DNA from 4 places in the Nocardioides eburneus genome. Region 1 is predicted to be linked to each of the others. Evidence: predicted binding sites of a transcription regulator. Region 1 holds the regulator's gene; each other region holds the start of a gene.

Region 1 (5,308 bases):
CGAAGTAGCCATACTCGCGGCCAGCCTTGGTGTAGGTCTTCACCACGCGGTCGACGATGTCCTTGAGGCTCGTCTCGCGCTGTGGGGTGCCGAGGGCACCGCGGAAGTACTTCGTGGTGACGATCGTCGAGGCGTTGACCGACCAGAAGTCGGGGAACTCGACCCCGCGCTGCTCGAAGACGGTCTCACCGGTCTTCCAGTTGGTCTGGACGACGTCCCGACGCTCCCAGGTGATCTCGTCGTAGGGGTGCACACCCTCGGTGCTGAACACCCGCTCGATCTTGAGCCCACCCCCGGCCAGACCCTCGCCCTTGGCGGGCTGAGTGTCTGCGCCGCTCACCGTCTCGGTCATTGACTTCCCCTTGTCCTGTCCTGGATCGGTTGCCGACTTGAATTGAGGCTTGAAACTAAGGCCCGCTGAAACGTGCCTGCCGCTGGGAAAGAGGTTGGTGAGCCCGGGCAGGCTCGCTTCCCCACGGCCTGCCCGGGCAGTCTGTGATCAGCCGCTGACGGCTGACTCGGTCACGCCCGCGCGCAACGCGCGCTCCGTGCGCAGCATGGCGATCTCGGCGACGAAGTCGTCGGCCGACTCGAACGCGCGGTAGACGCTCGCGAAGCGAAGGTAGGCCACCTCGTCGAGCTCGCGCAGAGGGGCAAGGATAGCCATCCCCACCTCGTGGCTGGGCACCTCGGCATAGCCCGCACTCCGGAGCGTGTCCTCGACGGCCTGCCCCAGACACGCGAGCTGGTCCTCGGTCACCGGGCGGCCCTTGCAGGCCTTCCGCGCGCCGGAGACGGCCTTCTCGCGGCTGAACGGCTCGGTCGCACCCGAGCGCTTCAGCACCGTCAACTGCATGAGCTCGACGGTGGAGAACCGCTTGTCGCACCCCTGGCAGACACGCCGGCGACGGATGGACCCGCCGTCCTCCGCAACGCGGGAGTCGAGGACCTTCGTGTCGTTGTGCCGGCAGTACGGACAGTGCATCTCGATCCCCCTCCTTGACGTCACGGCGCCGGAAATGCCATTCCCGACTGTGGATGGAACGGCATGAGCTGTGGACAACCAGCAGTTGCCTGTGCGCAACCCCGCATCCCTTGTGGAACTAGATGTGGAGAACTACACCGGTGTAACTACTAGATGTAGTGGCTACCGTACGCCGGGCCCGGCGCGGTTCGCAAGAGGGCGTCGACCTCCTCGGCGTGTCGCGCAGGCCGGCCCGGCGTGTCGCGCTCGCGAACGTCGTTCGATGCCCTCTTCGCCCGCTCTGGCCAAGACCGACGACCGTCCGTTCGGCACGACTGTGGACGACGCCGCGGCGCGCCATCGTCCGGAGAACGGCCGCGCTCCGCAGCCGACTCGTGCCGCTTGCACACTCCGCCCCGGGGATCAGCGAGAATGTCGCCGTGGCATCGAGGGGCAGGTCCGCAGGCAAGCGCGCAGGGGCACGACGGGGACCCCGCCAGAGGCATGGGCTCGACCGTCGCGTCCTGCTCCTTGCGGGCGCCATCACCATCGCGATCATCGCGTGGGGCTATCTGGTCTACGCCGCCATCGACTTCGGTGGCGACGCCCGCGACGGCGAGGGCCGCGCCTGGGCCTTCCTCGCCCTCGCCGCCGTCGGCGCCGTCGCCTGCCTCTTCGCCGGTCTCATGCTGCTCGCTCGCCTGGGTCGAGCACTCGGGCTGACCTCCGGCCCAGCGCCCGCATCGCTCCCGCCCGAGACACGGCCATCCGACCCTACGGCGGCCATGCAACCCCAGCCCGCACCCGATGACGACCCCGGGACGCCCGCGCCGACGACTGCACGCCGGCACCGCGCCGACTGACACTCCCCGACGAACGAGGGGTGGGACCGCGCCTCCCGGCGGAGCCCCACCCCTCGTCTTCCCCGTGCCGCCGCCAGCCGGGGTCGAATCGGCTGGCGGCGGTCTACGTCCCGGCGAGCGCCAGCGCCCACCGGGTCAGTTCGGGATCCGGAGGGTCTGGCCGGCGATGAGCATCCCGGAGTCAAGGCCGTTGAGGTCCTTGATCGTCTGCTCCATCGAGCGGATGTCGCCGCCGTCAGCGGCATCGGAGGCGAGGTCCCACAGCGTGTCACCGGTGCCGACCACGACCGTGCGGGTCGAGACGCCCACACCCTTCTCCTGCGAGGCGCCCGAAATGCTCGCCCCGACGAAGCCGACCGCCATCACGGCCAGGAGCGTCACCACGAACACGACCACACGCCCGCGACGGGTGAGCCGCACCGTGGAGCGGCGCGGGGCGGCGTACGGAACGTGGGCGAGGCTGAGGGTGCTCATCGGAAGCTCCTGGGGAAGTCGGGTCCGCTGGGGCGGTTCGACGCGATGTCTACCGGCGGCCACCGACAGTTCTCATCGACCGCTGCTGCGCGGCGACCGCGGGGCCGTTCGACCAGACATTCGATCGAACACATGAGCGAGACTAGATCACCTGTTCGAACAGAAGCAAGGCCTTGCCGAAAAAGCGTTCGAACGGTGGAGGTCGACACGCTTCGAACAGATGTTTGAACTCGCCCGGCCGGCGGTCTACCGTTGAGGCATGACGAAGCCCAAGTCGACCCGAGAGTCGCCGAACGGCGTGCGCGAGCTCCCCGACGGTCCGCCGGACGCCACGGGTCTCACCCCCCGCCAGCAGCGGATCCTGGCCCATCTGCGCGACTGCATCGAGAAGCGTGGATATCCGCCGAGCATGCGGGAGATCGGCTCGGCGGTCGGGCTGACCAGCACCAGCAGCGTCGCCCACCAACTGAAGGTCCTCGAGCAGAAGGGGTTCATCAAGCGCGATCCCCACCGTCCCCGGGCGCTCGAGGTCTTCCTGCCGGAGGTGCTCGCGGCGCGCAAGGCGATCTCCGCGGCCGAGGAGACCCCGTTCGACGAGACGGGCGTCGGAGACTCCCGTCCCGACGCGGCCTACGTCCCGATCGTCGGACGCATCGCGGCCGGCGGGCCGATCCTCGCCGAGCAGCAGGTCGAGGACGTCTTCCCCCTGCCCAAGCAGCTCGTGGGCGACGGGACGCTCTACCTCCTCCACGTCTCGGGCGACTCCATGGTCGACGCGGCGATCTGCGACGGCGACTACGTCGTCGTCCGGCAGCAGCCGACCGCTGAGAACGGCGAGATCGTCGCCGCGATGATCGACGGCGAGGCGACGGTGAAGACCTTCCAGCGCAAGGGCGGCCAGGTCTGGCTGCTCCCCCACAACCCGGCCTACGAGCCGATCGACGGGACCCATGCCACGATCCTCGGCAAGGTCACGGCGGTGCTGCGGAGCCTCTGACGCCCGGTGGCCGGGCTTGTCGCGCCGGTCCCGACGTCCACGTCGGGGCCGGCGCGCGCCCGATCTGAGGCTCCGTACCCCACGAGGGGTATTCCCCGAGTCGGCCGCTGCTCCTCATTGGCTAGGGTGATCCGGATCGACGGAACTTGCGGGGGCAGCGTGCACGACGAGGGCATCACGAGCGGCGACATCGCCGGTCGGTCCGTCGCCGACACCGGGTCGGCGGTGCCAGGCATCACGGTTCAGCCGTCGGTGGAGCACGGCGTCCTGCCGCGCACCCTGTGGCAGCGCCTCGCCGGCGTGCGCGCGGGCATCCGCGAGCTCATCTTCGTCACCGTGCTCTACATCGCCTACACGTCCTCGCGACTGCTCGCGAGCAACAACATGGCGGAGGCCAAGAGTCGGGCCCGGCAAATCCTCAGCATCGAGCGCGCCGTCGACCTCGACTGGGAGCACGGACTCAACCAGTTCTTCGTCCACCACGACCTGATCGGGCTGCTGGGCTGCTACTGGTACTCCACCGCCCACTACATCCTGACCCTCGTCGTGCTCGTCTGGCTCTACGCCCGTGGCCGGCACCGCTATCTGCCGGCACGGCGCGCGCTGGTCGTCGGCACCGTCCTGGCGCTCGCGCTCTACCTCATGCTCCCGACGGCGCCTCCGCGCTTCTTCCCCCACCTCTACGACGACGTGCTCCTGCTCCACTCCGACCAGGGCTGGTGGGGGGCCGACGCGTCGGCGCCGAAGGGGATGGGTCATCTCACCAACGAGCTGGCGGCGTTCCCCTCGCTGCACTGCGGCTGGTCGCTCTGGGTCGCGATCGTCGTCTGGCGCAACGTCCGGAGCTGGGTCGTCCGCCTGCTCGCCGGTCTCTCCGCCGCGGCGACCGCGATCGTCGTGGTCGGCACCGGCAACCACTGGACGCTCGACGTGATCGTGGGATGGATGGTGGTCATCGCGGGTGTCGTGAGTGTCTCGGCGTTCAGCCAGCGGCCTATAGTGCTGGAGGCCGCATCTGCGGACGAGGACCACTCGAAGGGCCGCCGAGTCGGCGAACCGTCGCGGTAGGCGTCCGGATCCGGCCCGACCTGTCGTCGACTGTTTGGTACTCGATGCCTTCCTCTCGCTTCCCCGCCCTGTCCGCCCTCGCCCGCACCACCCTCCTCGCCGTGATCGTCTCGGCCGGCGTGGCCGTCACCGTGCCGGCGTACGCCGGACCCGCGGGCGCCCCGGGCTCAGGGAGCTCGAGCTCGCCCTCCGTGATCGCGGGGCTGACGCTCACCGAGCGGACCACCACCCTCGCCGCGCGCCGGGCGCTCGACCAGGCGGCCGACGTCCTCGCGCCGAAGTCCGCACGCCGGGCGAAGCAGACGCTCGTGCACGGGCGCGACGCGACGATGGCGCTGGCGAACCTCTACGTCCACCGCGACCAGATGTCGGCGAGCGACCAGTCGACGGCGTCGCGCATGCTCGCGCGCCCCACGCCGGGGAAGCGGCTCTGTAGCACCAAGGTGCCGATCTGCATCCACTGGCTGACCAGCGGTGACGACAAGTCCTCCTGGGCCTGGGTCAAGCAGGTCCGCAGCGTGATGGAGAACGTCTACGCGCGCTACCACAAGGCGGGCTACCGCCGGCCGGTCGGCGACGGCGCCGTCGGCGGCAAGAAGAACTACGTCGACATCTACCTGCGCGACGTCTTCGACCAGGGCTACTACGGCTACTGCGCCCCGGACGGGAAGCCGGCGAACGCACCGCAGGGCTCGACGACCGCCAAGGCCTACTGCGTGCTCGACAACGACTACGCCCACCGGCAGTACCCGGAGAACACCCCGCTCCAGAACCTCCAGGTGACCGCTGCCCACGAGTTCTTCCACGCGATCCAGTTCGGGTACGACGCCGGTGAGGACCTCTGGCTCATGGAGGGCACCGCCGTCTGGGCCGAGGACGAGATCTACAGCGCGGTCAACGACAACCTGCAGTACCTCCCCTACGGCCAACTCCGGCGTCCGC
Region 2 (5,308 bases), on a different contig from region 1:
GCGCGACCCGCGCCTTGATCCGCGGCAGGTACGTCGTCATGGCCGGTGCCTCACGGTCGTGGTCCGCCGCTCACGGGCTCGGGACGGCCCGGACGACGGCGTCGACGAGGGTCTCGGGGGCGACCCGCTCGGCGAGGGCCTCGAAGCTGAGGTGGAGCCGGTGGCGCAGGACGCTGTGGCGCAGGTCGCGGACGTCGTCGGGGGTGACGTAGCTGCGGCCCTGCAGCAGCGCGACCGCGCGGGCGGCCTGGAAGAAGGCGATGCTCGCGCGCGGGCTGGCGCCGATCTCGACGTACGCCGCCGCCTGCGGGCCCAGCAGCCCCCCGACGTTGCGGGTGGCGGCGACGAGGCTGACGATGTAGCGCTTGATCGCGGGATCGACGTAGACCCGCTTCGCCAGCTCCTGCAGCTCGACGATGTCGTCGGGGGAGGCGACCGGGGCGGTGTCCTCGTGGTCAGGTCCGAGGGTGCCGGACTCGATCCGGTCGAGGACGACCAGCTCGTCGGCCTCGCTCGGATAGGTGACCACCTCCTTGAGCAGGAAGCGGTCCATCTGGGCGTGGGGGAGGACGTAGGTGCCCTCCTCCTCGATCGGGTTCTGGGTGGCGAGCACCATGAACGGCCGGGGGAGCGGGTGGACGACACCCGCGATCGAGGTCTGCCGCTCCTGCATCGCCTCGAGCGTCGCCGACTGCGTCTTCGCGCTGGAGCGGTTGATCTCGTCGAGGAGGACGAAGTTGGCGTGCACGGGACCGAGTTGAGTCTCGAACTCGTGGTTGCGCGGGTCGTAGACCTGGGTGCCGATGATGTCGCTCGGCAGCAGGTCGGGGGTGCACTGGATCCGGCTGAAGCGGGCGGCGACGGTCTGGGACAACGTCGAGGCGGCCAGCGTCTTCGCCAGTCCCGGCACGCTCTCGAGCAGGACGTGCCCCTCGGAGAGGAGCGCGACCAGCAGTGCGCTGCGCAGCCGCTCCTGACCGACGACCCGCTCGCTGAAGGCGGTGGTGATCCGGCCCAGGGTCTCGGCGGCCCGCGCGAGCTCGGTCTGGGACGGCGGCGGTGCGGCGGTGGCGGCGGTCGCAGTCATTCGGGGCCTCTCAGAGGTGATCGCAGGACACCGTCGATCTTCCCCCTTCGAGCCAACGGAAACGTCAGGCGACCAGAATGGTCTCCTGGCTCGCGTCCGGCTGCGGCCGCTGGCCGTTGACCTCGGGCGTGAGCTGCGGCTCCAGTCGAGTCACCGAGACGGCGCCGACCAGCAGACAGCCGGCGGTCAGCAGCGCGACGTACACCCATCCGAGATGGGCGCCCACCAGCGCCCCGGCGATCGGCGGCGCGATGATCGCCGGGAGCTGGAAGCAGGCCGCGTTGAGCGCGTTGAACCGTCCGCGCAGGTGGTCGTCGGCCAGCTCGTTGACGATCGCCGGAACGGTGGGCTGCAGCAGCGTCTCGCCGAGCCCGAAAACGGTGGCGCAGGCGACGACGAGCAGCGTCGCGGCGATCGTGCCGGGCACCATCCCGGAGAGGCCGAGCAGGAGCCACGAGACGGCCCAGACCAGGCCCATGACGGCGACGACACGCGTACGACGACGCCCCTCGATCCGCTGCATGACGACGAGCTGGAGCAGCACGATGATCGCCGTGTTGCCGGCGAACGCGAACCCGAGCGCGCGGGTCGACACCTGGCTGATCGAGGTCGCGAAGGCGGTCATGCCCGCGTTGAGCTGGGAGTAGCCGACGAACGACGACACGAAGGTCAGGAGCAGTAGGGTCGGGACGGCCGGCTTGGTCAGCACCTCGCGGTAGCCGGCCTTCGGCACGTCCCGGGAGCGCTCCGGTCGCCCGGCGACGTGACGCAGCGGCCCGAGCAGCAGCACGAGACCGGGCAGGTAGCTCGCCGCGTCGCCGAGGTAGACGAGCTGGAACGTCCAGGCGTGGTGCACGTCGACGAGGACCCCGCCCACCAGGCCACCGAGGCCGATGCCGAGGTTGAGGAGCGTGAAGTTCACGCCGAAGTAGCGCTGCCGCATCCCGGGCGGGATGACCGAGGCGATCAGCGTCTGTGCGGCCGGGAAGCTGGTCCCGAAGGCGAGGCCGTTGAGCACGAGCGCGATCGCCGCGACCGGCACGGTGGTCGCGAACGCGAGCACGACGTCGCTGGCGAGCATCGTCGTCAGCGTGGCCGCGAGCATCCGGCGCGCGCCGATCCGGTCGATGAGCGCGCCACCGGGACCGACGACGAGGAAACCGACCAGCGGAGGGAGGCCGAGCAGCAGACCGGCCGTGGAGAGCGAGAACGCCCGGACGTCGTGGAGATAGACCACCGCGAACGGGAGCACCAGGCCGCTGCCGAGGAACTCGAGGACCACGATCGAGAGGAGCATGCGCCCCTCGCGGGGGAGGTCGCTCCAGAAGGAGAGCAGGGAGGGGCGAGCGGGCGCGGGCGGCGTGGACATCGTCCGCAATTCTTCCGGCGATCGGCGTCGCTGGCGAATCAATAAATCGCTCAGAAGACGTTGAGGGGGCGGAACTGCACCGAGATCCGCGGCCCCGCGCCAGCGACCTTGGGCACGGCGTGCTCCCAGGTCCGCTGACAGCTCCCGCCCATCACGAGCAGGTCGCCGTGGCCCATCTCGATCGAGAGCGAGTGCCTGCCGTCGCCCGGCGCCCCGCTGCGCGGCCGGAGCACGAGCCGACGCGGGTCGCCGACCGAGACGATCGCGACCATCGTGTCGCTCATCCGGCCGCGGCCGATCCGGTCGCCGTGCCAGGCGACCGAGTCGCGGCCGTCGCGGTAGTAGCAGCAGCCCGCGCTGACGAACGGCTCACCCAACTCGTCGGCGTAGTGGGCGCTCAGCGCCTCGCGTGCCGTGGCGAGCGTGGGATGCGGCAACGCCTCGCCGGGGAAGTAGGTGTGCACTAGGCGGGGGACGTCGACCATGCGGTCGTACATCTGGCGTCGCTCGGCCCGCCACGGCACGTCGCGCACCAGCGCGTCGAAGACGTCGTCGGGGTCGGGCAGCCACGCGCGGCGGACGTCGACCCAGGCGCCGCGGGTCAGCGGCGTACGCGTGAATCCGTCGTCGCCGAGCGGCTCCTCGGCGGCCGGTGCGAAGAGCGTGGCCTGGAAGTCCATGCCGTCACTGTAACCCCTTGGATCGAATAGGTGTTCGAAGTTCTCCATTCGCCGGACGCGGGCGGGATTTCGGACCTACTGTGTGCGCCATGGAGCAGGCGGTAGCGGCTCAGGGGCGATCACTGAAGCACGTGCAGGTCAGAGAGTACGTTCGCGCGCTCGTCGCGGGTGACTCCCCGGGCACCCCGGCGCCGTCGGAGCGCGAGCTCGTCACCCGCTTCGGCGTCGCGCGCATGACCGTGCGCCAGGCGATGGACGCGCTCGTGGTCGAGGGACTCCTGGAGCGCATCCCCGGGCGCGGCACCTTCGTCGCGCGCCCGCGCCGTTCGCCCAGCACCGTCGTCGGCCTCACCGAGGAGATGGCCCGCCGCGGCGTCACCGTCGAGTCACAGACGCTGCTCGCCCGCCGCGAGCACGCAGGGCCGGGCGTCGCTCGAGCCCTCGGGCTCCATGAGGGCGACAGCGTCGTCCACTGGCGACGGCTACGCCGCGCCGAGACCGAGCCGTTCTGCGTCGAGGACGTCTACCTCGAGGAGGGGCTCCTGCCCGGGCTCCTCGACGGCCTGCTGCCCAGCAGCCTCTATGCCCAGCTGGCCCACCAGGGTCTGCGCCCGACCTGGGTCGAGGACGCGGTCACCGCCGACGTCGCCGCGGGTGAGGAGGCCGGCATGCTCGGGCTCAGCCACGGTGCTCCCGTCCTGCGCCGTCAGCGGCGCGCGCTCGCCTGCGACCGCGTCGTCGAGGTCTCCCGGTCGGTCTTCCGCGCCGACCGCTACACGCTCCGGCTCCAGCTCGGCCGGGCCGGCTGAGCGCACGGCGGCAGGCTCAGAGCGCGCCCAGGGGAGCGACCACCACGCCGCTGTCCTCGCAGACCCACACCGGGTCGGGACCGCCGAGGTCCGGCGAGATGCTCAGCGAGTGGAGCGGCGCGTCCGAGGGACACGTCGTGCAGATCGGCCACCGCTGCGGGCCGCCGTTCAACGCACCGTCGAAGAGCGCGTCCTGCACGTCCTGGGCGACCAGGCCGGCGACGTACACCAGACCCTCGGGCCACTGCTCGGCCCACCAGCCACGCTCCGACATCGCCTCCTCGAGGATCGACACGGTGCCCGGGGTGGCGAGGGCGCGGGACTCGAGGTCGCGCAGCACCTTCGCGCGCGCGTCGAACAGAGCAGTGGTGTCCATCGCCTCCATGGTGGCGTACCCGTCCAACCGGGTGCGGTATTGATGGAGGGTGACCGTCCTCATCGACCCGCCCAACGCCGCCGGCCACGGACGGCTGTGGTCCCACCTCGCGAGCGACGCGTCGTACGACGAGCTGCACGCCTTCGCGCGGAGCGTCGGCATCCCTGAGCGGCGGTTCGACCGGGACCACTACGACATTCCCGCTGAGGCGTACGACGCCATGGTGGCCGCCGGGGCCACGCCGGTGCCGAGCCGGGAGCTGGTCGCACGGCTCGTCGCCGGTGGCCTGCGCCGGCGCAAGAGCGAGCTCAGGCGGCGCTGACGGCCGGCTCGTCGCCGGTGGGCTCGGTCGGCTCGGTCGTCGCGGTCAGCCGACCGCCTGGGCGGCCAGCGCCGGCTCCAGCGCGGTCAGCTCTCGCTCGAGGTTGGCCCGCGCCTGGGTCTCCCAGCGCTCGCGCGCGTAGGAGGTGTGGAAGAGGCTCTCCTTGGCGAGCAGCCCGCGCAGGACCTGGGCGCGCCCGGCGGTGAACTGGTCGTTCGGCAGATGGGCGTACTCGACTCGGACCGCGGCGGCGTACTCGTCGTACCGCTCCCGGTCCGCGGCCAGGATCGCCAGGTCGGCGTCGGAGAGCACGCAGCCCTCCGTGTCGGTGTCGGCCGGGTCGTGGAACTCGGTCAGCCGGACGAGCCGGGCGACCTCCTGGACCAGCGTGGGGGAGGCGTACGCCGGCAGCGCGTCCTCCGCCCAGGCCGCCGAGCGCTCCTCCGCGTCACGCTCGCCGTCGTAGACCGCGTCGTGGAACCACGCGGCGAGCTCGACGGCCGCCCGGTCGAAGGTCACCCCGGCGTGGGCGAGCTCGTCGATCCGGGCGAGCACCTCCGCGAGATGGCGCGTGTCGTGGTAGTGCCTGCTGGGGTCGGCGTACGCCGCCAGCAGGTCGTCCTTCAGAGCCGCTGCCTCAGGCAGCGGCCAATCTTGAGGCAGCT
Region 3 (5,308 bases), on a different contig from region 1:
CGTCGACGCCGAACCAACGGCGAACGTGCTCCTGGGAGAGCCATCGCACGAGCGACGGCAGGTCGCCCGGCGTCATCGGCCGTAGCGCCACGACCGGCCACGCGTCACCGGTGAACTCCTTGACCTCACCGGTGAGGTCGACGGCGTACGCCGGCCGGCCACCGCCCATCCTGGCGGCAGCCTGCGCCCAGCTCTCACCGTCCTCGGTGAGCCCGAGCGCTCGGTGAGCTCCGTGACGTACGGCGACCGCGGTCGGCACGACGACTGCCCCACCCGTCCTCGTCAGTGCGCGAGACCGCCATGGCGGTCGACGAGCGGCGGCTGGGACGACCACGGAAAGTCGATCCACAGGTCCGTCCGCTTCCACACGTAGTCGGGTCGGATCACCGATCGCGGCTTCTCGTAGACGACGGCCGTCCGTGACTCCGCGACGTGTCCCTCGCAGAACGCGTGCACGATCTCGAGCGTCTTGCCGGTGTCGGCGACGTCGTCGGCGATGAGCACCTTCAGCCCGGTGAGGTCGACGGCGGCAGGCGTCGGGGGCAGCATGATCGGGACCTCCAGGCGCTCGTCGACGCCGGTATAGAACTCGACGTTGACCGCGGACAGGTTCTTCACGTCGAGCGCATAGCCCAGCCCCATCCCGAGGCCGAGGCCGCCGCGGGCGATCGAGAGGATCACGTCGGGTTCGTAGCCGCTGTCCACGACCTGCTGCGCGATCTCCCACACAGCGAGGCCGAACAGCTCATAGGTCAGGATCTCGCGCGGCTGGGTCTCCTCCGACGTCACAAGTCAGAGTCTGGCATGCCGAGCTCGTCCGGAACCTCGGCGAGCTCCTCGCGCACGATCGCGAAGGCGAGGCCGGGCGCGTAGCCCTTCCGGGCGAGCATCCCGACGAGCCGGCGGATCTTCGCCTGCTCGTCGATCCGGCTCATCGAGCGCAGCTTCTTGCGCACGAGCGCGCGGCCCGCCGCCCGCTCGTCCTCGGGGTCGATCTCGTCGAGGGCTTCGCGGGCGATCTCGTCGTCCACGCCCTTGCGGCGCAGCTCCTGGGCGAGGGCACGTCGGGCGAGGCCCTTGCCGGGCTGGCGACTCGCGATCCAGCTGCGCGCGAACGCCTCGTCGTCGACGAGACCGACCTCCTCGAACCGATCGAGCAGCCGGGTCGCGATGTCGTCGGGGACGTTGCGCGTGGCGAGCTTGTCGGCGAGTTCCTTCCGGCTCCGCGCCTGGCCCGTCAGCTGGTCGAGAAGGATCTTGCGCGCCACGGCGTCGTGGTCGGGCTCGGGATCCTCCGCGACCGGCACCTCCGGCGTGTCTCGGCCAGGGTCGGCGCGCTTGCTCCATGCGTCGACGCCGGCCGAGACATCACCCAGCCAGTCGGGCGCCGGCCGGTCGTCGGCCCAGGGATCTGCCTGGGCCTGGCGACGTCGGTCAGAAGTCATCGATCCCGACGGGGTCCGCCGGACCCTCGGCCGGCTGGTCCACGGTCGGGCCGACGCCGAGCTTCTCGAGGATCTTCTTCTCCAGCTCGTTGGCGAGGTCGGGGTTGTCCCGCAGGAAGTTGCGGGCATTCTCCTTGCCCTGCCCGAGCTGGTCGCCCTCGTAGGTGTACCAAGCGCCGGCCTTGCGGACGAGCCCCGCCTCGACGCCCACGTCGATGAGACCGCCCTCGCGGCTGATGCCCTTGCCGTACATGATGTCGAACTCCGCCTGCTTGAACGGCGGGGCCACCTTGTTCTTGACGACCTTGACGCGGGTGCGGTTGCCGACCATGTCCTGGCCGTCCTTGAGCGTCTCGATGCGGCGCACGTCGAGGCGGACCGAGGCGTAGAACTTCAGCGCACGGCCACCGGTCGTGGTCTCGGGCGAGCCGAACATCACGCCGATCTTCTCGCGCAGCTGGTTGATGAAGATCGCGGTCGTCTTGGAGTTGTTGAGTGCGCCGGTCATCTTCCGCAGGGCCTGGCTCATCAGGCGCGCCTGCAGACCGACGTGGCTGTCGCCCATCTCGCCCTCGATCTCGGCACGCGGCACGAGCGCGGCGACCGAGTCGATGACGATCAGGTCGAGCGCGCCCGAGCGGATCAGCATGTCGGCGATCTCGAGAGCCTGCTCACCCGAGTCGGGCTGGGAGACGAGCAGCGCGTCGGTGTCGACGCCGAGCGCCTTGGCATATTCAGGGTCGAGCGCGTGCTCGGCGTCGACGAACGCCACGATGCCACCGGCGCGCTGCGCGCTGGCGACGGCGTGGAGCGCGACGGTCGTCTTGCCCGAGGACTCGGGACCGTAGATCTCCACGACGCGGCCGCGCGGAAGCCCACCCAGACCCAGCGCCACGTCGAGGGCGATCGACCCGGTCGGGATCACCTCGAGGGGGGCACGGGAGTCGTCGCCCAGTCGCATGACCGAGCCCTTGCCGAACTGTCGCTCGATGTTGGCGAGCGCGGCGTCGAGCGCCTTCTCGCGGTCTCCACCAGCCATGATGTTCCTTCCCTGCGGGGCCTTCTTGCCCTGCTTCTGCATCGCTTGTCCTCGTGATCTCGTCATCGTGTGCTGGACGCTAGACGGGACCACCGACAGTTCTGGAGAAGACTCCCCAGGGTCTGTGAACGACGCTGCGATTCGCTCCGCCCAGCAGGTCCCAGCCTAGGCCGAACAGATGTTCGACGGGAAGCTCGCGCCGGGCGTGTCGCGGATCAGACGGGTCTCAGCGGTCGCGGGCCGGGAGACCGAGCGCCCGCCACACCGCTGCCCAGACCTCCTTGGGCGGAACACCGGCGTCGAGCGCCTGCTGCGCGGTGCGTCCCCCGAGGTCAGCCATGACGAACTGGTCGGCCCACGCCCGGTAGTAGCCAGGACCGAGCGCGTGCTCCATCCGGGACCAGAACTCGGTATGTCTCATCGGCGCCTCATCGCCTCCTTGCTAGCACGTCGAGCCACACGTCCCCGCGCAGTCCGTCACTGTGTCCGATCTCCACGACGTCCCAGCCGGCATCCGCCAGCGCCGCCCGCAGCGGCCCCTCGCGCCAGTAGACGAAGAGCCTCGGCGCCGCCACCGTGCCGTGGACCGACCATTCCTCATCGTCGCCCTCCTTGAGCGAGACGTGGAGCGCGCCGCCCGTTCGCGTCACCGCCGCGAGACGCCTCAGGACGACCGGCAGGTCCGCCCGCGCGACGTGGACCAGACAGGCGCTCGCCCACACGGCGTCGTACGGCATGTCCGGCGCGGCCGGGTCGCGCAGGTCGTCGCCCAACGGATCGAGTACGACGGCGGCGTACCCGTCCTGCCGGAGCCGCTCGACGAAACCCGGGGTGACGTCGGTGCGCCGCACGCGCGCGCCGCCCGCCTCCAGCGCCCGGGCGTCCCGGCCGTGGCCGCTGCCGATCTCCAGGACGTGAGCGGCGGGCTGGAGCATCGCAAGGAAGCGGTCGAGCACCGAGCGCAGCGACTCGTCGATCTCGTCGCGGCCGTAGACGCCGGCGGACGCCTCGTAGGCGGCGATGGTCGCGTCCTTGGCGGCCGAGCGCACGTCGTGGAGGTGGTGGACGACGTCGTGCAGGTGGTAGCGGCCGAGGCTCTCGATGGTGAACGCGCTGCCGTTGTCACGCAGGCCGGGGCGGGCCCAGGCGTCGGGGGGCACCGACTCGTAGCGCGCCGCGGCGGCGTCGGCGGCGTCGAGCAGCTCCTCGGTGACCGTGGCGGGATCCTGCTCGCCATAACGGTCCTCGACCGCGGTGGCGTCCTGGTCCCAGTTGGCGAAGACCGGCCCGTCCTCCGTCAGCATCAGCCGCACCCGCTCGGCGAAGCGCCGGTGGACGTCGCGGACGTGACAGGCATACTCCAGGATCGACCAGGTCGTGGGCGCGGGCCGGTCGCGCACCATCGGCGCCGCGAGGAAGCCGGCCCAGGCCGTGGCGTTGTCGCGGATCGTCGGAGCCAGGCGGTCAGCGGTCACGGCGCCGGCGACGTAGCCACACGCGGGACAGGGACGGTCGAGCACCCAGGTCCAGTCCTTGGTGTCGGGCTCGATGGCGGCGGGCGACGTCATGCTCCCATCCTTCCAGGGCGGCAGCGGTCGGCCCAGCGGGATGCGGCCCGGCACCCGTCGAACCAGCGCCACCCGCGGCTCAGGGCAGGAGCAGAAGGTCGAGCCGGCGGCGTACGACGGCCAGGCCGACGAGCCCCATCGCCACCAGGTAGACGACCGAGACCGCGGCGCCCCACGACAACGCTCCGGTGGTGAGCTCGCGACAGAGCACGACACCGCGGTAGAGCGGGGTGCACTCCACGATCCAGCGCAGCCAGGTGGGGAACGCCGTGATCGGGAAGAACGTCGCCGAGAACAGGAACATCGGCAGGGTCGTCAAGGTGACGTACTCGAAGTCCTGCCACGACCGCATCCAGGTCGTGAGCGCCATGCCGGCGGCGCCGAAGGCGAGCCCGATCAGCAGCGCGGCCGGAACGACGAGGAGCGTCCACCAGGAGTCGACCAGGCCCAGGCACAGCATGATCACCACGAACGCGGCGGAGTAGATGCCACCGCGCAGCAGCGACCACGCGAGCTCGCCGCGCGCGACGTCGAGGGTCGTCAGCGGCGTGGCCAGCATCTGGTCGAAGAGCTTGTTGTACTTCAGCTTGAAGAAGAAGTTGAAGGTCGCATCGAGCAGCGCGCCGTTCATCGCCGACGCCGCGACCATCCCGGGCGCGACGAACTCGCGGTAGCCGATCTCAGCGCCGTTGAACCCGAAGCCGTGCACGAGCTTGCCGACCCCGATGCCGATCGAGAAGAGGTAGAAGAGCGGCTCGAGGAAGCCGGTGACGAAGACGTACCACGCCCGGCGGTAGGCCAGCAGGTTGCGGTGGAGGAGCAGCGCGGTCGCCTCGCCCGCCCCGAGCGGCCGCGCGGCCACGGCGCTGCTCAGCGCGGCGGTCGCGATCACTGGACCAGCCTCCGCCGCAGCCGCCGCACCGCCCACATCCCACCGAGTGCGGTCAGCACGGCGAGGTAGACGACGTGGACCGCGGCCCAGCCCCAGTCCATCCGGCCGAGGACGAGCATCCGGGTCAGATCGACGCCCTGCCACAGCGGCGTGATCCGGGCAACCGTCTCCATCACCGGGCCGAGGTTGGCGATCGGGAAGAAGGTGCCGGAGAAGAGCGTCAGCGGGATCATCCCGAGTCGGAAGATCAGGGAGAACGCCGACTCGTCCTCCAGACCGCACGCGAACGCGTAGATCGGGGTCGCGAAGGCGAGCCCGATCAGGAGCTGCACCAGCACCGCGACGAGCGTGCCCCAGACCGACT
Region 4 (5,308 bases), on a different contig from region 1:
TCGCGGTGGAGCGCAGTCGCTATGCCCGCGTCGCGTCCCAGGAGCCGATCGGGGACGACGTGCGGCTCGTCGTCGAAGCCCTGCGGGAGGACGCCGACCCCGCCAGCCGACGGCGCTCGGGGCTGTGGCCGCGCTCGGTCATGAGCACCCGGCGGCGCCAGCCCGCACCGCGTCCCGAGCAGGAGCGCGAGCTCGTCGACCACATGGGGTGACCGGCCACGCCAGGCCGGTCAGCGCGGCGTGGTCACCAACCCTGACCGCGGCGACGACGCCAGCGGTGCTCGGCCCGCTCCAGCAGCGAGACCCGTCCCAGACGGGTCGCTCGCGAGGAGGGCACGACGGGAGGGTGACCACGCAGCGCGGACAGGCCGGTGCTCGCGGAGGCGAGCATGACCAGGAAGCCGAGCACACCCAGCAGCCACACCTCGGTGACCACCCCGGACATCAGGATCGCGATCCCGCCGGCGAGGACGGCGCCGGCGGCGATGGCCTGGCGCCGCTGCGCCCGGCGCAGGGCCGTGCCGCGCAGGGTGTTGGCGAACTTCGGGTCCTCCTCGGAGAGGGCGCGCTCCATCTGCTCGAGCAGTCGCAGCTCCTCTTCCGAGAGTGGCACCGTGCCTCCCAAGTCCGTCGGTCCCCCAAGTCTAGGCAGCCGCGACGGGCGGCGGTAGGGACCGTGACGAAATTCCCTCACCGCAGCAGACTGGCCGGACCGACGACACCCTTGCCGAAGCGCTCCACCGCCCGGTCGACCGCCAGGTCGGCGTCCCGCCAGCCGCGCCGGCGCTCGCCGAGCATCCCCTGTCGAGGAGTGCGCTCGCGCGGAAGGAGTCCCTCCACCCGGACGCCGACGAGGCGGAGCCTGCTGTCGTCGCCCACGCTGAGCGCGTCGTAGAGGCCGACGGCCGTCGCGTGGACCTCCTGGGTCACGTCGGTGGGCTGGGTCAGCGTGCGGGACCGGGTGATCGTGCGGAAGTCGGCGAAGCGGACCGTCAGCGTCACCGTCCGGCCGACGCAGCCGGCGGCGCGCACCCGCCGCCCCACCCTGGCACTGAGCCGGAGCAGCTCGCTCACGATCGCAGCTCGATCACGCCCCGCGTGGAGGTCACGCCCGAAGGTCTCCTGCGCACCTATCGACCGGTCGGTCTCGAGCGGGCGCCGCGGCGCTGAGCGTCCGTCGCCATCGGTGCCGTGGGCGAGCCGGTGGAGCCTGGCGGCCGAGCCGGGCCCGAGGGCCTGGACGAGCACGGGCAGTGGCGTCGTCGCCAGATCGCCGACGGTCGAGAAGCCGAGCCGGTGCAGGCGGGCGCGGGCCTTGGGCCCGACGCCGTAGAGCTCACCGACGTCGAGCGGGTGGAGGAACGTCGTGAGCTCCTCCGGCGGCACGACCACGACGCCGTCGGGCTTGGCGTGGCGGCTGGCGACCTTCGCCACCCCTCTGCTCATGGCGACCCCGACCGAGCAGGTGATCCTCTGCTCGGCCAGCACCTCGGCGCGGATCCGCTCGGCGATCGTCACCGGGCTGCCGAGCAGCCGGACGGCGCTGCGAACGTCGAGGAAGGCCTCGTCGACGCTCACCATCTCGACCGACGGCGTGAACCGACCGAAGATCTCGCGCACCGCCGCGGAGACCTGCGACACCAGGTCGTGGTCGAGCGGCACCGAGACCAGCGGGGGGCAGAGTCGACGCGCCTGCACACCCGACATCGCGGACCGGACGCCGAAGGCCCGCGCGGCGTAGTTGGCACACGTGACCACACCGCGCGGTCCACCACCGACGGCGGCGGGCACGTCCCGCAGCTCGGGCCGGTCGCGGATCGCCACAGACACGAAGAACGCGTCCATGTCGACGTGGAGGATGGGTGTCTTCGGAGCGCTAGCCGCCGACACGACGAGCCTCCGGGCCGGGGATCAGTTCATCGTCGCGCGGTGAAGTGAAGCTGAGCCGCGAGCGCGCGGTAGTCCGGCCGCTGGGCGACGGCCTGCTCCAACTCGACGAGCGCGCTGGCCGCCCCGGGCTCGAGGTCGAGCAGCGACCCGGGGACGAGATCGGCGAAGACCCGGACGGCGTGGACCGCCGTGATGGAGAACTCAGCGGTGGCCAGCGCCGCGGCCGCCTCGTCGTAGGTGAACCGGCGTCCGGAACGCCCCACGGACGTGGTCTCGTCCAAGAGCGCGATGGCCTGCCCGAAGTGGCCGGCCATCGCGCGGGCGAGCACGGCGGCGGTGCGCTGCGCGACGAGCAGGCTGAGATGGCCGCCCGGGCGCAGCACCGCGCGGATGGCCTCGAGCGCGGCGGCCGGGTCGGGCACGATCTCAAGGACGCCGTGACACAGCACGAGGTCGGCGCTGTCAGGCTCGACCACCTCGAGCAGGTCGGCCGCGCTCCCCTGCTGGGCCGCCACGTCGGCACCCATCTCGCGGGCGCGTCGGGCCAGCGCCGCCAGCGCATCGGGACTCGGGTCGACGACGGAGACCCGATGGCCCAGCCGGGCGAGGCGGACAGCGGAGCCGCCGGTGCCACCGCCGATGTCGAGCACGTCGAGCGGCGCTCCGGCGTCGAGCAGCGGGTCGAGGGCGTCCCAGACCACGGCGGTGCGGGCGCTGGCCCGCCTCTCCGACGGGCGTTCGCTCGCAGACATGTGACCCACCCTAGGACCTCGACCGGGCGGGCCGTGCGCTCAGCCCACACGACGGATCGGCTCGCCCTCGACCGAAGGATGCGGGACCAGTCCGAGCGCGTGCTCGACCACGCCGAGGAACCGGTCGGCGTCACGGACGAGGTCGTCGGCATCGCGCGCGCTGACGGCACGGGTCGAGCCGGCCTCGGCAGCCGCTCGCTTCGCCGCGCCCGCGGCGAAGAACCGGGCCCACTCGGCGAGCTCGGGTGCGACGTCGGCGAGCAGCACCCACGCGTTGCGCTGCACCCGTCGGCGCCCGGGCGCGGCGGGCCGGGCGCGAGCGGCGATCAGCGCCGCCGCCGCGCGGAGGGCGGCCACGTGGGCGCAGGCATACCTCGCCGGCACGTCGGGGGCGGCGATCGCCTCGGCGAGCGACTCGCCGGCGCGCAGGAGGTAGGAATGAGTCGTCGCGGGCAGTGCGTGCAGACTCTCGACGTACGGCGGCATGGGGCATCCTTCCCTCGTTCGAACAGATGTTCGACCCGAGGGACAACATAGCGCCCCTCGCCGACAGTTCTCAACGGTCGAGGACCGGCCGGCCTGCGAACCCCGTGGCTCAGACCCGGGCGCGCTCCCGCAGCCGTGCGAGCTCGTCGTCGCCCCGCGGATGGAGATATCCCGTGGTGGCCGGCATCCACATCGCGACGATGGCCGCGACGCCGATGGCGATCGCGACCAGGGTGAGGACGACGAAGAGCGCCGGCGGCCCGGTCAGGATGCCTCCGACACTGGCCACGGCGGTCGCGAGCATCACGAGCGTCGTCACGATGCGCGCCCACTCGAAGCCGTTGCGCAAGAAGACGGCGAGCACACCCAGAAGACCCGCGACGACGCCCCACAGGGTGAGCGCCGGCGCGACGAAGTGCGGCGGCTTGATGTCGAACTCCCCCGGGTGCTTGAGCGCCTCGAGCCCCTGCGTCTGCAGGATCCTGCGCGCGCTCGGGTTGCCTTCGGCCCAGGCCCGCAGCAGGTCGTCGTGACGGATCGCGACGAGCAGCACGACGAACCCGGAGAAGAGCACCAGGATCCCGATCAGTCGCAGGGCCCAGGTCAGGGTCGCGGGCCGCGGGTCGACCTCGTCGGCCAGCGGTACGCCGGCGAGCGGCTCCGTCCTGCGCTCCGTCATGCGCCCTCCTGTGGCTCCCCTCGCCGGGGTTCGTTCTCGTCTGCGGATCCGGCAGGGCCGCCGCTAGGGTCGGCCCATGACCGATGAGCACCCCACGATCGCCGTGTTCCGTGCCGCGCACGCGGAGCGCGGGGGCACCGGTCGGATCGTCATTCTGCCCGACGCCGTCCACACCGCCGCACTCGCCGCCGAGGCGCTGGGCTGCGAGGTCGGCGCCATCGCCAACAGTCTCCTCTTCGACGCAAGCGGCGCGCCCGTCCTCATCCTCACCTCGGGGGCTCACCGCGTCGACACGGCCACGGCGGCCGCGACCATCGGCGTCGAGCGGCTCCGCCGGGCGAGTCCCGAGTTCGTGCGCACCCACACCGGCCAAGTGATCGGCGGGGTCTCGCCGATCGGGCATCCGGCCCCGGTGGCGACCTACGTCGACTCCTGGTTCCGCCGCCACCCGGTCGTCTGGGCGGCGGCCGGCCATCCCGCGGCGGTCTTCTCCACGACGTACGACGAGCTCCTCGCACTCACCGGCGGGACGGCGATCGACGTCGAGTGACCTCCGGCGGGAGGGGCTGACCGGCGCTCGGTAGGGTGCCGCGCGTGGCGCGCGTGGTGGTGATCGGTGGCGGGTACGGCGGCCTCGCGACCTCGGTCCGGCTCGCGAAGCTGGGCCACTCGGTCACGCTCGTCGAGTCGGCCGACGCGCCGGGAGGGGCGCTGCGCCCCGTCGAGCTCGACGGCTTCTCCTGGGACGGCTCCGCCCACGCGACGCTGCTGCCTGCGGTCCTGCGCGACCTGTTCCGCAAGTCCGGGCGGCCCGCCGAGCGTGAGCTCGAGCTCGAGCCGCTCGACGTGATCCGCGAGCACCGCTTCGAGGACGGCACGCGCGTGCGCCTGCCCGGCGGCTCACGCGCGGCACAGCTCGCCGCGTTCGACGAGCTCGGACCCGGCCTGGGGCAGCACTGGGTCGACCACGTCGCGGCGTACGCCGACGACTGGGAGGTGCTGCGCAAGCACTACCTCGAGAACCCGTGGAACCCTGCGGCGCTCCCCCGGGAAGCGGCCGCCCGACTCGACTCGCGCGAGATGCTCGCGCGGCGGCTGCGGCGCACCCTCAAGGACGAGCGACTGCGGCTCGTCGCCGGTCACCCGTTCGTCGCCGGCGGCCACCACCTGCGCGACGTCCCCGCCTGGTCGGGCCTGACCGCCTACCTCGAGCAGCGCTTCGGCGCCTGGCGGGTCGTCGGCGGCACCGGCGAGATCGCCGCCGCTCTCACGAAGCGGCTCGCCACGCGACGCGTCGAGACATTGACCTCCACCTCCGCGGTCGACCTCGTGCTGCGCGACGGACGGGCCGCCGCCGTCGCCACCACCGCGGGGGAGATCGACCTCGGGCCCGACGGCGCGGTCGTCTGCGCGATCGACCCCCGCCGCCTGCCGGCGCTCCACGACCACGTCCGGCGGACGCTTCCCGCCCTGCCGCCGCCGATGTTCCACCTCGGCCTCG

Evidence for each region. Region 1 encodes LexA, which represses DNA repair genes until DNA is damaged. Its sites were predicted from a motif close to TCGAACANNTGTTCGA; they were not measured.
Region 2: AB3X52_RS03100 (alpha-ketoglutarate-dependent dioxygenase AlkB) is a predicted target of LexA. The motif match lies at 3,159-3,174, and genes of this name have one in related genera.
Region 3: recA (recombinase RecA) is a predicted target of LexA. The motif match lies at 2,655-2,670, and genes of this name have one in related genera.
Region 4: AB3X52_RS07550 (SAV_6107 family HEPN domain-containing protein) is a predicted target of LexA. The motif match lies at 3,147-3,162, and genes of this name have one in related genera.

The regions. Positions count from the first base shown of each region.
Region 1 covers NZ_JBFPJR010000042.1:14,314-19,621, reverse strand. The annotation lists gene AB3X52_RS17470 (vitamin B12-dependent ribonucleotide reductase) at 1-352, opposite strand, end outside; gene nrdR (transcriptional regulator NrdR) at 500-985, opposite strand; gene AB3X52_RS17460 (hypothetical protein) at 1,405-1,827, shown strand; gene AB3X52_RS17455 (LysM peptidoglycan-binding domain-containing protein) at 1,963-2,301, opposite strand; gene lexA (transcriptional repressor LexA) at 2,561-3,298, shown strand; gene AB3X52_RS17445 (phosphatase PAP2 family protein) at 3,458-4,366, shown strand; gene AB3X52_RS17440 (MXAN_6640 family putative metalloprotease) at 4,411-5,308, shown strand, end outside.
Region 2 covers NZ_JBFPJR010000004.1:34,919-40,226, forward strand. The annotation lists gene AB3X52_RS03085 (DUF58 domain-containing protein) at 1-40, opposite strand, end outside; gene AB3X52_RS03090 (AAA family ATPase) at 71-1,087, opposite strand; gene AB3X52_RS03095 (MFS transporter) at 1,152-2,456, opposite strand; gene AB3X52_RS03100 (alpha-ketoglutarate-dependent dioxygenase AlkB) at 2,507-3,136, opposite strand; gene AB3X52_RS03105 (GntR family transcriptional regulator) at 3,268-3,945, shown strand; gene AB3X52_RS03110 (DUF8819 family protein) at 3,962-4,384, opposite strand; gene AB3X52_RS03115 (DUF4031 domain-containing protein) at 4,371-4,643, shown strand; gene AB3X52_RS03120 (HD domain-containing protein) at 4,689-5,308, opposite strand, start outside.
Region 3 covers NZ_JBFPJR010000035.1:14,630-19,937, forward strand. The annotation lists gene AB3X52_RS16310 (GNAT family N-acetyltransferase) at 1-259, opposite strand, end outside; gene AB3X52_RS16315 (phosphoribosyltransferase) at 283-789, opposite strand; gene AB3X52_RS16320 (regulatory protein RecX) at 786-1,445, opposite strand; gene recA (recombinase RecA) at 1,435-2,484, opposite strand; gene AB3X52_RS16330 (DUF3046 domain-containing protein) at 2,711-2,905, opposite strand; gene AB3X52_RS16335 (class I SAM-dependent methyltransferase) at 2,913-4,052, opposite strand; gene AB3X52_RS16340 (ABC transporter permease) at 4,132-4,944, opposite strand; gene AB3X52_RS16345 (ABC transporter permease) at 4,941-5,308, opposite strand, start outside.
Region 4 covers NZ_JBFPJR010000010.1:48,416-53,723, reverse strand. The annotation lists gene AB3X52_RS07570 (transglutaminase TgpA family protein) at 1-212, shown strand, start outside; gene AB3X52_RS07565 (SCO2097 family morphological protein) at 245-613, opposite strand; gene dinB (DNA polymerase IV) at 691-1,890, opposite strand; gene AB3X52_RS07555 (class I SAM-dependent methyltransferase) at 1,917-2,642, opposite strand; gene AB3X52_RS07550 (SAV_6107 family HEPN domain-containing protein) at 2,682-3,128, opposite strand; gene AB3X52_RS07545 (hypothetical protein) at 3,238-3,807, opposite strand; gene AB3X52_RS07540 (YbaK/EbsC family protein) at 3,884-4,357, shown strand; gene AB3X52_RS07535 (phytoene desaturase family protein) at 4,402-5,308, shown strand, end outside.